2 regions of the Asticcacaulis sp. MM231 genome follow, and region 2 is predicted to be linked to the other one. Evidence: riboswitches for the same ligand, from Rfam matches in the RefSeq annotation. Region 2 holds a riboswitch; the other holds the start of a gene.
The links. A riboswitch is a leader RNA that binds a small molecule or an ion and turns the genes downstream of it on or off. The one in region 2 is predicted to bind cobalamin.

Region 1 (7,704 bases), 380 kb from region 2:
CGAAGGACCACAGCGGGTATTTAAAGGTCGCCGGGCGGTTATGTTCAATGAAGAAATGCCCTATCCAGGCGCAGCCGTAGCCGGCGATCAGGCCCACGACGATCCAGCCCGGCCAGCCGGTAGAGAGGGTGAGGATCAGCGCGGCAATCCCGCAGGTCGAGCCGAGATAATGCACCGCGCGGGTGGCCGGCAGGCTGTGTTCGCTCAGGTAAAAATCGAAAAAGGCGGAATAGGTTGTGTAGCGTTCGGCCATCGGTTTCATCCCTTTTGACCGAGCTTAACACATCATCCCCCCTTTTTGAACGGCGATGCTTCCTCTTCGAGCATCTGCATCTGTTCCACCACAGCTTCGCGTTCGCGCTTCAGATAATCTTCGACCGGTGCGCGCAGGCGCTTGTCGCGGATATAGTGCGCCGAATAGACCGGGTTGGGCAGGTAGCCGCGTGACAGCTTGTGCTCGCCTTGCGTGCCGGCTTCAACGCGCTTTAAGCCCCGCGCAATGGCGAAGTCGATGGCCTGATAATAGCAGACCTCGAAATGCAGGAAGGGGATATCGATCAGCGTGCCCCATTGGCGGCCGTAGAGCGTGTCGCCGCCGATAAAGTTGATGGCGCCGGCCACCGCCTCATCGCCGTCATAGGCAAAGACCAGCGCCAGTTGGTCACGCATGGTCTCGGCGATACGGCTGAAAAAGGCCCGCGTTAGATAGGGCGAACCCCACTTGCGGTCATAGGTGCTCTCGATAAAGGCGTACATCTGATCGAGATGGGTGTCCGTGATGTCAGAGCCGACATGCCAGCGCAGATCAACGGTTGACTGGACGTCGCGGCGTTCGCGCCGGATTACCTTGCGGCGGTTGGAGGAGAGGGCGGCAAGGAAATCATCAAAGGTGGCGTAGCCGTTATTGTCCCACCAGAACTGCTGGTCCTGACGTTGCAGCAGGCCCATACCGCCCATCATCTCCCATTCGTCGTCACGTGGGAACGTAATGTGCAACGAAGACAGCTTGTTGGTCTCGCACAGGGATATGGCGGCTTTCGCCAGCGCCTGCCGCACCTCCGGATCGGGCGAGATCAGGCGGCTGCCGGTCACGGGCGTGAAGGGCACGGCGCCTTGCAGCTTGGGGTAATAGTCGCCACCGGCCTGTTCATAGGCGCGTGCCCACGACTGATCGAAGACGTATTCGCCCATCGAATGGTATTTGACATAGAGCGGCATGACGCCGCGCACCACGCCGGCTTCATCGCTTAAGGAGAGATGGATGGGCTGCCAGCCGCTGGCCTGATCAACGCAGGCTGTCGCCTCAAGCGCATCGAGATAAGCAAAGGATGTGAAAGGGTTATCGTCATCCCTTAAACTATTCCATGCGGTTTCGCCGATCTCGGCGATGCGGCTGTGAATTTTAAGCGTCAGGGCAGGGGACATGTTCGCCATATAGTGCGTTGGAGGACAGGCAGGAAGCCCCACCCCTATCTTTAACTATGTGCGATGATCTTCGCGCCGACAAGCGGCATAGTGTGTCCTCCCCCGCCGGGACGGGGGAGGAGGTTAGATTTAGAACAGCTTGGCTTGCAGGCCCACCCAGACGCGGCGGCCGGTCTGGCCATAACCGCCGGCGGTCTGGTAGCGGCTGTCGCCGGCGTTCTCGATACGACCATAGAGGCTGAGGCGATCATTGAGCGTATAGTTCGCGCGCAGGTCGGCCAGATCATAGGCCTTGAGCATACCGGTATAGGCGGTATCCAGCGCCTCGCCGACATGACGCAGGCCAAGGCCCAGGTTCAGCTTGTCGGTCGCGGTCCAGGTCAGGTCGACACTGCCCATCTGATCCGGACGGCGCGGCAGCAGGCCGCCATTGCCATCGCGGGCGTGCAGGAAGCTGTAATTGCCACGCAGGTTCAGGGAATCGGTCAGGTCCTTTGACAGTTCCAGCTCGACACCGCGCGTTTCGGTGCGGCCGATATTGCCGTAGCAGCCGTAGGGCTGGGCGAGCGTGCAGGTGTCGTAAACGAAGTCGATCTGGTCGCGCACCGAGCGGGTGAACAGGCTGACGCTGAACAGGCCGCCGTCAAAGCCATAATCGACGCCGCCGTCGAGCGTGGTCGATTTTTCCTCGACCAGGGTGGCCGTGCCGTAATCGCTGTAAAGCTGATAGAGGCTCGGCACCTTGACGCCCTGACCGGCGCTGGCATGGAGGCGCAGGTGTTCGCTTAGGGGCGCATTGACCGTCACCTGTGCGATGTCATTGCCGCCGAAGGACGAGGCGTCGTCATGGCGGGCGCTTAAGGCCACATCAAGGGGGCCGAAATCGTGGGTCACCTGACCGTAGACGCTGGCCAGCGTAGAGGAGGCCTTAAGCGGCAAAGGGTTCGGATCCCAGCTTGCGGGGTAGGCCACGCTCATGGTGTCGCGCTCGTAGCTCAGGCCACCGAGAAGACGTGTGGCGTCGGTCAGGCGATAGCTGATGTGGTAATCGGCGGCTTCAATATGACCATTGGCGACATAGTTGGGCGAAGAATTGGGGTTGTAATTGTTGCTGTCATTATCGGTGACGCTGAACGAGAGGGTCTGTTCGCCTTTTGTAAAGCGGTGCGTCAGGGCGACGACCGAGAGAGTGTTGCCGTTCTTGCCGAAATCGCCGGTATCCATGAAGTTGTAGGGAGCGACCGGGTTATAGCCGTCGAAATCACCGCGGCTGTGGCTGGTGGTCGAGAAGGCCTGCGCGCTGAAAGCTTCGTTGAAGTCGTAGCGCAGCTTGCCGTTCAGCGTGGTCTGGGTGAAGCCGTCCTTTTCCGCGCCGCCGGCAAAGCTTGATACGCCACGGTCATTATAAGTGCTGCCCGACAGACGCCAGGTCAGACCGCCTGTTTTGCCGCCGATACCGGCGCGGGCCGAACCGTATTCATCGAAGCCTTCGATACGAAGATCGCCTTCGAGCGGTTGGGACGGGGTGCGCGAGGTGATGCTGACCACGCCGCCCATAGCGCCGGAGCCCCACAGGGTCGAGAGCGGGCCGCGCAGCACTTCGATGCGACTGGCATCATCCGTGCTGACCAGGCCGAGATTGGTGCCGCCGCCCACCTGCGCCGGATCATTCAGGCGCACGCCATCGAGAATATAAAGCGTGTGGTCGGCACCGGCGCCACGGATCGAGGCGGTGGTGGCCGTGCCCGGACCGCCGGTGCGGGCGATGCTCAGATCGGGCGTGCGGGTCAGGAGATCGGCGACGAACAGCGACTGGTAGGCTTTGATATCGGCATCGCTCAGCACGGCGACGCTCTGGCCGAGCTTGGACACCGGCAGGGTTTCGCGGGTGATCGAAACGACGACTTCGGTCGGCGCCTCGTCGGCGTGGGCAAAGACGGGCAGGGCCAGAAGCGAGGCGGTGAGGAAAAGGGTAGTCTTGGAGTTCAGCATGTGAACGGTCTTTCAGTCAGAAACGAAAGCCGTAAACCGCGCATGACGAAGCCTGCGCCGGTTACGGCTCACAAGGTATCGTCTCTCAAGCTATATAGACTTGCTCGCGCTGCACTTCCCGGCCACGCAAAGGACGACAGCCAAGGCAGGTCTCCTGACTCGCGCCTCGAACGCTTCGCTGCCGTCTTCCCCGCAGATACGAGTGACATAAGGCAGCAAGGCTCGGCGCTTACAGTTGCGGGGACAGTTTGGGCCTCTAACCCAATTCCCTATTATCCTGCGGTTTTGACGCGCAGGCACCATTGGCACGGGCGGGTGCTAGGGCCTGAACTGCGGCGCGTCAAGCCTTCAAACGCGCCTTTCGCCACAATGTATCTTTTAGGAATTGATCCTGACGACCGAAACGATCTTGTTAAAGAGTGCGGTCATGGCTTCATTGATGCCCTGACTGGGGCTGACTTCAAAATAAAGCCCGGGTGAAGCACAGGCTTCCATTTGGGTGGCAACTTGGGACGGATTTGAATTTGGTGGTAAAAATTTCTGAACATAGCTCTTGAAGAAACCGTCATTCGGAGCCGGCTGATAGGTCGTGTACAGCACCGCGATCCGAACGCCTCGGCTTTTGATGTCTGTACACTGTTTAGTATCCAGCGGTGTGATGCGACGGCAGGGGTTATTGGCAATATTGTTGTAAGCGCAATCGTAACCGTCGTTAAGACCATCCGATACAAAGAACAGCACCTTTTGCGCCGTTGACGAAGATGTGCCAGTTCCAGGCGTGCCGATAAGGCTGTTCATACCTGTGAGCACGGATTTGAAATTCGTCTGACTGTCGTTATTGTAGTTCTGCCTAAGTGTGGTCATTAAATCGATCTTGGCGGCGTTCGCAGCGGAGGCGGTAAGGTCCGTGGTAAGGGCGCTGACCTTGTAAGGTTGAGGTGCTTTGAGATCGATTGCATCTGCAGCCATCCCGAAATGATAAATTGCCATGCGATATTGCCCGGCAATTGTTTGGGTCTTCTGGGCTGTCGTCATAAGGTTCTGTGTGGCCTGACGCACAACATCAATCCGCGTGGTGGCGCCGTACTTTTTCGCTTTTGTGTAGTTGTCTTTGCCTGCGTTGGCGCCGGTTTCGTGGCAGGCGAAGGCACAACCGATCTTATCGTCCATAAGCTTGATATCTGCTGTTGTTGCTCCCAAGCCCATTGAGGGAGTGTTATCGAGCAGCAAATAAAAATCAATAAAGGGCGGCATGCTCGCCTGCGATTTCGACGTCACCGAAACGGGGAGCGTGCTGAATCCGAAAAGGCCCAGCATATAGGGCTTGTAGTTCGCGGTGACCGTGACCGTCGAGGTGATCAGCGTGCCGTCCTTCATCACCTTGGCTTTGGGCGTGACAGCGCTCAGTTCCGCGTGCGTTGCCATGTCGGAATAGAAAATACTGACAGCCTGTGTTTCGCCGGCGGAGATTTCACCGGAACCCATGGTCTGACCGATCTTGTAAGCGACCGAATTAATGGCCACGGAACCGACGCTGGCCACATCCGCCGAATCCTGAAGCTCGGCACGTAGGCCGATGACGCGGCTGAAATCGATCGCGCCGGCAACGAACATAAACAAAACAGGCACAGCTAGCGCTATGATCATGATGACATTGCCGCGCACATCGAGCGCAAAAGTTCGCAGTTTATTCAGCACCGTGTCGCCCCCAAGTCTGTTCAGCCGGGCGCACTATCGCATAGGATGCTTAAATGATGGCTAACCGGCGCCGCGCTTTTCGGACTCTTCCGGTGTCAGGGTTTGCAGGCTGAGGGCATGGACCGGGCCGGCCAGATCCTCGGCCAGGGCGCTGTTCACCAGCCGCTGTCGGGCGACGCGATTAAGCCCTTCGAAGTGTTCGGAAACAATAAGTACGGAAAAATGGCTCTCGCCCCCTTCACGCGCGCCCGCATGTCCACTATGTTTGGCGCTGTCGTCGTGAATCTCCAACTGTTGTGGAGCGAAGGCCTGATTGAGCTTCACGCTTAAACGGTCCGCTACGGTTCCCATACTCTGGCCTCACTTTACAGCTATACGCACGTCGCAATTTTTTAAGATCAAAGGATCACTGTCATCATATGACCGAAGGATTTAAGTTCAAGCCCAAATTCATGGACATGCGTATCCGTCCGCCCAAGGAAGGCGAGGAGAAAACGCGCAGGCCGGAAGATGATGTCTTGCATCTGAAGCCGGGCGAAAAGCCGTGCGAATGGCCGGAATGCCATAAGGCCGCCACGGCCAGGGCGCCCAAGTCGCGTGAAATGATGAATGAACACTACAATTTCTGTGTGGGTCACGCCGCCGAGTACAACAAGAACTGGAACTTCTTCGCCGGTATGAGCGAAGGCGAGGCGCGCCGTCACCGCGAAGCCATCGCCACCGGCGACCGCCCGACGTGGGCCTTCCGCGCCTCGCGCCTCAGCCGCGAAGCGGCCAATGCCGCCGTGAAGGGCACCAATTCCAAGACCTTCTTCGATCCGCACAGCGTCTTCGGCGCGGGTGCTGCGCCCATGCGCGACAAGGGCGAACCGGCCGTGCGCCAGTATGGCAAGATCGAACGCGCGGCCTTCGCCGATCTCGATCTTGAAGTCGGCGCTACCGCCGAACAGATCCGCGTGCGCTACACCGAGATGCTCAAGCGCTGCCACCCGGATAACAACGGCGGCGATCGTTCGGCCGAGGATAAGCTCCAGCGCGTGATCAAGGCCTATAAAGTCCTTAAAAAGATGAGCCTCGCCTAAAATCGCGGTCTTTGGCCGATTAGTGCGTCGGTGTCGCTTGCAGGTACGTAGTGTACCTGCGTCGCTAACCTCCTGCTACTCGTCTCAAATCTCACGATTTTCGGAAGGTGGAATGCACATTATGTCTCATCCCTTGCGAAGCGGGGGTGGTGGCGAGTTTGTCAAGCCGGAGGGGGCTACCATGTCTCAAATCCATAAAGGTGGTTGCCAATGTGGTGCCATACGTTTTGAGGTTAGCGAACCGCTGGGCCATGCCTCGGTCTGCCATTGCCGTATGTGCCAGAAGGCGTTTGGCAATGTGTTCGCGCCGCTGGTATCGGTGCGCGGTACGGATTTCCGTTGGACCAAAACCGAGCCGAAGCGCTTTGCTTCCTCCAATCTGGTCAATCGCGGCTTCTGCCCGGATTGCGGCACGCCCCTGACCTATGAGGCGCCGGATGGTGTCGCGGTTGCCATCGGCGCTTTCGATCATCCGGAAAGCATCGTGCCGGATATCCAGTTTGGCGTTGAGGCGCGCATTTCCTGGATGGATCATGTCAATGACTGGCCGCTTCGCACCACGATGGACGACATCGAAGCGGCGCCATTTCTCGATAAGGTGGTGAGTTATCAGTATCCGGATGAAGGATAGGCATGGCTTTTATCAAGCGATTGCGGTTTTCTAGCGGCGTGTTAAAGCTACCAAGGCTGCAATTCTGAAGTGGTATTATGATAAGTTTTTCGGTCCTTAGTGTTTATAGCCTGCTCTATTACTGTCTGTATCGCGCCTATGAAGCTTTCCAGTGGCGTAAATTTAAAAGACTGGTGCCTGATCGTGAGGCGTTCACCTTCGGTCTTGAGAATTTCAAGATGTTCTTTGAACTGCTTTTCTCTCCGATAGACCTTACTATGGGGAAAAATCTAAGGCGTATGGTTAAGGTCAATCGCTTTGCGTTCCCGATTGTCGTGATCGCGGGAGTTGCGGGGATGCTGTTCGGGATTTAGGCATGGCAAAAAAATTTGTTGCAGGACAACATTAGGGTTGTTTCGAGTGTCTTAAAGTCTTAGCTGAAAGGCCTGTCCGTTCGTTACCGAAAGCGTCTGTCCGCCATGTCCGTCGAGCTTGAATATCCCGATCCCCTGTTGGCCCTCGCACCCGATAAAAAGGTCAATGTCCGCGATGTCTTCAACGTAGATATCGACATGCAGGTGCCGGCGTTTTCGCATCGTGACAGCCATGTGCCGGACATCGACGACGCCTATCGCTTCGATCCGCAAACGACCCAGGCCATCTGCGCCGGTTTCGCCTTCGATCGCCGCGTCATGGTGCAGGGCTTCCACGGCACCGGTAAATCGACCCACATCGAGCAGATCGCCGCGCGCCTGAACTGGCCGCTGGTCCGCGTCAATCTCGACAGCCATGTCAGCCGCATCGACCTGATCGGCAAGGATGCCATCGTGCTGAAGGACGGCCAGCAGGTCACCGAGTTCAAGGAAGGTATCCTGCCGTGGTCGATCCAGCGCCCGG
Region 2 (7,704 bases):
GATGGAAGCCTTGTGACGGCTTAACCGGCGAAGGCGTTGGTCGGCAGGCCTCTGTGACCGCGCAGAAGCAGGGTCGGCACCTCAAACAAGGTGCCGGCCTGCGGATCATCGGCATCCACCGGCGGCTGGGCGGCGGTGGTGACGAAGAGGCGATCAAGTCCAGCGCCGGCAAACGTCACGCTGGTAACCTGTTTCGCCGGAATCCGGATATCGAAATCAAGCTTGCCATCGGGCGTATAACGGCTGATCCGGCTTCCGTTATAGTGCGCCACCCAGATGCCATCGTCAGCATCGACCGTGAGGCCGTCCGGCGAGCCGACGCCTTCCGCAAACTTGGTGAAGACTTGCTTGCCCGATAAAGATCCATCGGCCGCCATATCAAAGACATAGACGAGGCCTTCGCTGGTTTCGTTGTGATACATGCGCGTGCCGTCGCGCGAGAAGGCAGGGCCGTTGGTGCAAAGATAGGGAGCATCCGTCTGGTGCACATTCAGGTCGGCGTCGATGCGATAGAGCGCGGCGGTCTTTTGGTTGAACGGCATATGCATGGTGCCGGTCCACAGCCGGCCTTTGGCATCCACCTTGGCGTCATTAAGCCGGTTGTCGGTCTTGTCGGCCTCAATCTCGAACAGCGGAGTCAGTTTGAACGGCTCAAGCGTCAGCGTATGCACCGTGCGCAGGATGCCGACGAGGAAGCCACCCGATTGGCGCAGCACAATCCAGTCGATGAGGTCGGGCATATCCCAGCTCTGTGCGCTGTTATCGGCCAGGCGCAGGGCGTGCAGTTTTTTACCGCGAATGTCGACCCAATAGAGCGTGTTATCGCGCGGTGACCACAGCGGTCCCTCGCCAAGAATGGCGCCTGGACCGGAGCGCGGCGAAGGCGCAACGACCCTGTTAGCGTTTGCCACGGACGGCAAGGCGAAGGCGGCGGCCGCGCTCATCAGCGCTAAACGGCGAGTGATCTTCATGGCGTCTTCTCTCTGTTTTTTGAGAGAATAGCGTCATGAAGATCACCCGCCGTCAAGTCATTCCATTCGTCGTTGCACGCTGAGATGCCGGGCGGCAGGGGCCAAACCCCTGCTACTTAGCCAGGTGGAGTTTGTCGAGCAGCACCGGATAGAGGTCGAGATTGGCGCAGATCAAATCGCCGCTATGCAGCGGGCTGCCTTCACCGTCGATCGAGCCGAACTTGCCGCCGGCTTCCTGGATAAAGAGCAGACCGGCCGCCATGTCCCAGGGCTTCAGGCCGCGTTCCCAGAAGCCGTCGAGTTGACCGGCAGCGACATAGGCGAGGTCGAGCGAGGCGGCGCCGTTGCGGCGGATGCCGACGGTGCGCTGCATGATCTGATGCAGTTCTTTCAGTGCCTGGGCGTGGCCAGGCTTGCCGATGAAGGGCAGGCCGGTGCCGATCAGGCATTCATCGAGGTTCTTGCGCTGGCTGACGCGCAGGCGGCGGTCGTTGTGGAAGGCGCCCTTACCCTTTTCGGCCCAGTAAAGATCGTTGGTGACCGGATTGAAGGTCACGCCGGCGACGACTTCGCCATCACGCTCCAGCGCCACGGTACAGGCGAAGTGCGGGATGCCGTGCATGAAGTTGGTGGTGCCGTCGATGGGGTCGACGATCCAGCGGTGGGTCTTGTCGGAGCCGATGACCTCGCCCAATTCTTCACCGAGGAAGCCGTAGCCGGGACGGACGCGCAGCAGTTCTTCCTTCAGCGCGGCTTCGACGCGCTTGTCGGCGGCGGTGACGAAATCACCCGGACCTTTTTTGGAAACCACCAGTTCGGCCACTTCGCCGAAATCACGGGCGACGCCCTTGCAGCCCTTGCGCACCGCGCCGACCATAACCTGAATGAGTGAGGATTGAAGTACGGCAACCATGGGAGGGCCTCTTAACTGGATTTACAATGTATTGCGGGGGAAGCCCCCTCCGGCCAGGCAAGCTGGCCACCTCCCCCACAACGGCGTTGCCGTTTTGCAGGGGAGGGGAAGAATTAATCGGCGCGCTTCATGTACTCGCCGTCGATGGTCGAAACGACGATGCGTTCACCCACGCCCATGAACGGCGGGATCATGACGCGCATGCCATTAGAGGCCTTAGCGGGCTTGTAGGACGACGAGGCAGTCTGGCCCTTGATGGTGGGCTCGGTTTCGACCACTTCGAGCACGACGGTGTCGGGCAGGGTGATCGAGATCGGGCGTTCGTCGTGGAATTCCAGAGTGACGACCATGCCGTCGTGCAGGTACTGGATCTGGTCTTCGCCGACCCAGTCTTCGTGCAGGGAGATCTGCTCGTAGTTTTCCTGATCCATGAACACCAGCATGTCGCCTTCGGTGTAGAGATAGAGGTGGTCTTTTTGCTCAAGGGTGACGCGCTCGACGGTTTCTTCGGAGCGCAGGCGTTCGTTGAGCTTGGTACCGGTGATCAGGTTCTTCAGTTCGACCTGGGCGAAGGCGCCGCCCTTGCCGGGCTTTACGTGGTGCGATTTAACGACGGACCAGAGGCCCTTCTGATATTCGAGCACCATGCCGGGCTTGATCTGGTTAACGTTGATTTTCATGGAATACGACTTGTCAAAGAGGAGAATAGGTTGGCGGCGTTACTACGCGCAACGACTGCGAAAGGCAAGGGGGCAGGAAACTTCGCGGCCTGGGCCTTGCCAATTCCGCAAGGTGTGGCCAGGGCGCACTTGTAACCCTCTGTCGGATAGAGGATGGCCCGCCTTCCCGGTTAGGCGGGCTAAGCGGCTTTTGCGGGCAGCAAATCGCCGGCTATTTTCAACCAGCTATTGACCAGCCGGTGCAGCGGTGGTTCCAGCCATAAGGTAATGACGAGGGCCACGGCCAGAGTCATGACATAGGTCACGACAAGTCCTGCAAATGCCGGAAAGCCGGCTTTCAGCAAGAAAATATAGACCGGGATGCCAGTGTGCATATGGATGAGGTAGACCGGATAGGTGATCATGCCGAGCGTGCGGATCACTAGCGCGTAGGGTTTGAGAGCGGCCGCGATGGCGCTCTTCCAGCGCAGGGACGCGATGATGATGGCCATGGCTGCTATCCAGATGATGTAGGCGAGCACCGTGACATCGGGCAGGGCCATGCCTTCGCGTTCGATACGCGCTGTCGCGTAGATTTGTAAAACGGCGGTGACGGCACATACGAAGCCGAGCGCCAGACGCGGAAGCGTCAGGCCGGAGCGATCGACGATAAAAATCAACATGCCGAGGGCGAAATAGCAGCCGGGTTGCAGAAGCGTGAGTTGCGTCAGGCGGATAAAGGGATCTTCCGCGCCTGAGAAGGTGAAAATCAGCCAGTAGATCAGGCTTAAACCGGCCAGAACATAGGCCAAAAGCTCCAGATGTTTCAGGTTCCGCGTCAGGATCATGAGCCAGATCAGGCCATAGAAGGCGATTTCGACGGGAAGTGTCCATATCTGCTCGGTGATCCATGGACCGATCGGGAAGAAGGTCACGCTTTTCAGCCACAGGAAGGCAAGCTGCGCGGGCGGGAAGTAGTTCAGGACGAGAGCGATCACCGCCATCAGGGTGGCGCAGATAAACATAGCCGGGAAAAGACGCGCCACGCGGCTGCGGAAGAAAGCGTAAGGCGTGTTCCCTTCGGCGGAATAGGCAATCACCAAACCCGAGATCACGAAGAAGATCTGGACCCCGATCCAGCCCCATCCCCATCCGCCCTGCGATGCCCAGCCAGGCATAACCGTCAGCAGATCGTGCCCTTGTGGCGTATGGATCGGGAAAACGAAGAACTTGAAACCCATATGATAGAAAAAGACGGCCGACGCCGCAAAAAAGCGGATGAAATCCAGACCGAATATGGGCTCTGTGGCGGGCTTTTCGGACATCATGATCTCTTGGCAGCATTACGTATCGCTAACAAACACAGGAATTGAAGAGGCCCGTCAACGGCTTCTTCTCGCAAGTGCGAGATTATTTGTATAATCATATAAAGATATCTTTATATGATTATTGACTTGGTTTCCGTAACGGTATAGTTTTGACGTTGACTGAGGTCTGCCGGTGCCGGTTTGCGCCGGGAGCTAAGAGGGAAGCCGGTGCCCCGTCATAGGGAAATCCGGCGCTGTTCCCGCAACTGTGAGCGAGGAGCTGCGAACCGCAATAGCCACTGGGTGACAGCCTGGGAAGGTCGGTTCGGAGCGATGATACGTGAGCCAGGAGACCTGCCCCGGTCGCATATCAACCACGGGCGGGGTTTCCAGTGGGGCGCGGGCTGACGGGCTTTTCGCTCGCCCTCTGTCATGCGTTCAAATGAACCTTTGCTCCCTTTATGGGATCAAACCATGTCTACTCTACACGTTGCCAATCTCGGTTACCCCCGGATCGGCCTGCGGCGCGAACTGAAGTTCGCGCTCGAATCCTACTGGTCCGGCAAGACGGATCAAGCGTCCCTGCTGGAAGCGGCCAGGACCTTGCGCGCGCAAAACTGGCTGCGCCAGAAAGAACTGGGGGTCGATATCCTGCCCTCGAACGAGTTCTCACTCTATGACCACTTGCTCGATACCGCCTTTATGGTCGGGGCTATACCTGAAGCCTATAAGGGCGCCAGCGATCTCGACACCTATTTCCGTATGGCGCGCGGCGCCGGCGAGGTGTCGGCCTGCGGTCATAACCACAATGGCAGCGTCCCGGCGCTGGAAATGACCAAGTGGTTCAACACCAATTATCACGTTCTGGTCAGCGAACTAAAGCCGAGCCAGACCTTCGAACTGGCGTATAACAAGCCGCTCAGCGACTATAACGAGGCCAAGGCCCTGGGGCACCAGACCCGGCCGGTGCTGGTCGGGCCGGTGACCTTCCTCAAGCAGGCCAAGGCCGCGATCGGCGGTTTCAATACGCTTAGCCTGCTGCCGCGTCTCTTGCCGGTCTACGCCGAGGTGCTGCGAAGCTTGCGAGACGCCGGCGCCGAATGGGTGCAGATCGATGAGCCGGTGCTGGCCAATGCGCCGAACGGACAGGTGGCCCTGGCCCTGACCGAGGCCTATGCCCATCTGGCGCGTGAAGTGCCGGGCCTGAAGCTCATGCTGACCTCCTATTTTGATGCGTATGACGCCAATATCGACCTGGCCTTCTCCCTGCCGGTCGCGGGTGTCCACGTCGACCTGACCGTGCGGCCCGCCCTGCTGGAACGCCTGCCGGAACTGGCGGATGGCAAGACGGTATCGCTTGGCGTCATCGATGGCCGCAACATCTGGAAGGCCGATCTCAACGCGCTCGTGGCCCGTCTGGCGCCGGTCATCAGCCAATTGAACGACGTCATCTTGGCGCCGTCCTGTTCGTTGCTGCATGTGCCGATTGATCTGGAACAAGAGGACAAGCTGGATGCCGATCTGAAATCCTGGCTGGCCTTCGCGGCGCAAAAGCTGCACGAGCTTTCCGTGCTGAAGGCGGCGCTGTCCGGCCTGGATGTGAGTGCTGAACTGGCGGTCAATGCGCAGGCCCTTGCGGCGCGCAAGGTCTCGACGCGTATCCATAATGCGGGCGTGGCCGACCGCATCGCTCGCCTGACGCTGCCGATGAGCGAGCGCCAGAGCCCGTTTGCCGAGCGCATCCTCAAGCAGCGCAAGCGCCTGAATCTGCCGCTCTATCCGACCACGACCATCGGCTCTTTTCCGCAAACGGCCGAGGTGCGCAGCGCACGCCTGCAACACAGCAAAGGCCAGCTCAGTGATGCCGACTATGACGCCTTCCTCAAGGCGGAGACGGCCAAAGCGATCGCCTGGCAGGAAGAGATTGGCCTTGATGCGCTGGTGCATGGTGAATTCGAGCGTAATGATATGGTGCAGTATTTCGCTGAGCAGCTTGACGGCTATGCTTTCACGCAGTCCGGCTGGGTGCAGTCCTATGGCTCCCGCTATGTCCGTCCGCCGGTGATCTTCGGTGACGTGTCGCGTCCCAAACCGATGACGGTCGATTGGGCCGTCTATGCGCAATCCCTGACCACCAGGGTGATGAAGGGCATGCTGACCGGTCCGGTGACCATGTTGCAATGGGCCTTCGTGCGCGATGACCTGCCGCGCAGCGCCGTCTGCCGCCAGATCGCGCTGGCGATCCGTGACGAGGTGCTCGATCTCGAAGCCGCCGGCATCCGCATCATCCAGATCGACGAGGCGGCGTTCCGCGAAGGCCTGCCGATCGATCCGGCCAAATGGGACGCCTATCTCGACTGGGCGGTGGAATGCTTCAAGTTGTCCTCGGCCGGCGTGGCCGACGAAACCCAGATCCACAGCCATATGTGCTATTCGGATTTCAACGATATCATCCGGGCCATCGCGGCCATGGATGCCGATGTGATCTCCATCGAGACCTCACGCTCGAACATGGAACTGCTGGAAGCCTTTATCGACTTCAAGTATCCCAACGAGATCGGGCCAGGTGTCTATGACATCCATAGCCCGCGCGTGCCGGAAAAGGCGGAGATGGAGCGTCTGCTGGAAAAGGCCGGTCAGCGTCTCAAGGCCGAGCAGATCTGGGTCAATCCGGACTGTGGCCTCAAAACGCGCGGCTGGGCCGAAACCAGACCGGCGCTGGAGCGCATGGTCGCCGCGGCCAAGGCCCTGCGCGCCACGCATCCGGTCTGGGTGTAAAGCCCTACTGGTCAGGCCCGCCTCTTGTCGTTAAGATGCGGGCCTGAAATCTTTTAAGGCAGCCTGATGATCCGCAAGACTACGAGCGTTGTTATTCTAACGGGACTTTTGGTTGCCTGTTCGCCGCAGAAGAAGACAGATGAGGCGCCGCAGGCCCCGGCGTCTTCGGCGGTAGCGTCGGCAGCGCCGATGGCGGTCGATACCCTGTCCTGCGCGGGCCCGGTCAAGCAGGGCGATACAGCCAAGAGCCTGATGGCGACCTACGGCAAGGATGCAACTCTGGGCATGATCCCCGGCGCCGAAGGCACCGAAGAGAAGGGGCTTATCCTCTTCGACAAGGACTCTAAGCACCGGCTGGAGGTTCTGTTCGCCGATGAAGCGATGACGCAGGTATCGCTTGTCATGGCGCGCGGCACGTCAACCGCCTGGAAGGGGCCGGAAGGCCTGCACCTTGGCAGCAAGCTGGGTGACATCGAACTAGCCAATGGCCGGGCCTTCACTGTCGGCGGTTTCGACTGGGATTACGGCGGTTATGTCAGCGATCTTAAGGGCGGGCGGCTGGCGGAAATCCCCGGCGGCTGCATGTTCGGTCTGCGAATGGGCTTTGCCGAAGACAACACCAACCCTGTGCCGGATTCGCTGATCGGCGAGCGCACGCTGGATTCCGGCGATCCGGTTTTGAAAAAGGCATCACCCGTGGTGCAGGAAATGACCATCGGCTGGTCGGTTGCGGAGCCCGCCGCTTAAATCAGGTAGGCGCTCTAATTTTATGTTTTGACGCGCTTTCCGAAAAGTGCGTCACACTTTTCGGAAAGCGCCCTAATCTTACTGATACCAACCTCCACTGATTAGTACCCCTTTGTCCATTCCCTTATGCCAAGGGACATTATGCGCCATGGCTGGTCGATAAGTTTGTTCCAGGCTTCGCAACACAGGGCGACTATATCGTCGTAGGATTTGAAAATTCGGTTGGACAGCCAGTTTTCGCGCATGAACTGCCAGACATTTTCTACTGGGTTGAGCTCCGGCGCCTTTGCAGGCAAGGGCAACAAAGTTATGTTTTCGGGGATGTCCAG

Region 1: linked by a shared signal. The riboswitch ahead of ABQ278_RS07190 (TonB-dependent receptor domain-containing protein) and the one ahead of metE (5-methyltetrahydropteroyltriglutamate--homocysteine S-methyltransferase) in region 2 are both predicted to bind cobalamin.

The regions. Positions count from the first base shown of each region.
Region 1 covers NZ_OZ075108.1:1,464,387-1,472,090, forward strand. Annotated here, with positions in the region: gene ABQ278_RS07180 (DUF962 domain-containing protein) at 1-253, opposite strand, end outside; gene ABQ278_RS07185 (GNAT family N-acetyltransferase) at 286-1,434, opposite strand; gene ABQ278_RS07190 (TonB-dependent receptor domain-containing protein) at 1,555-3,417, opposite strand; cobalamin riboswitch at 3,544-3,736, opposite strand; gene ABQ278_RS07195 (TadE/TadG family type IV pilus assembly protein) at 3,796-5,115, opposite strand; gene ABQ278_RS07200 (BolA family protein) at 5,176-5,466, opposite strand; gene ABQ278_RS07205 (J domain-containing protein) at 5,535-6,197, shown strand; gene ABQ278_RS07210 (GFA family protein) at 6,379-6,828, shown strand; gene ABQ278_RS07215 (hypothetical protein) at 6,906-7,181, shown strand; gene cobS (cobaltochelatase subunit CobS) at 7,287-7,704, shown strand, end outside.
Region 2 covers NZ_OZ075108.1:1,084,878-1,092,581, forward strand. Annotated here, with positions in the region: gene ABQ278_RS05325 (SRPBCC domain-containing protein) at 1-24, shown strand, start outside; gene ABQ278_RS05330 (SMP-30/gluconolactonase/LRE family protein) at 21-971, opposite strand; gene ABQ278_RS05335 (inositol monophosphatase family protein) at 1,084-1,884, opposite strand; gene efp (elongation factor P) at 1,998-2,564, opposite strand; gene ABQ278_RS05345 (acyltransferase) at 2,744-3,868, opposite strand; cobalamin riboswitch at 4,017-4,227, shown strand; gene metE (5-methyltetrahydropteroyltriglutamate--homocysteine S-methyltransferase) at 4,325-6,628, shown strand; gene ABQ278_RS05355 (hypothetical protein) at 6,695-7,375, shown strand; partial or broken gene ABQ278_RS05360 (IS630 family transposase) at 7,477-7,704, opposite strand, start outside.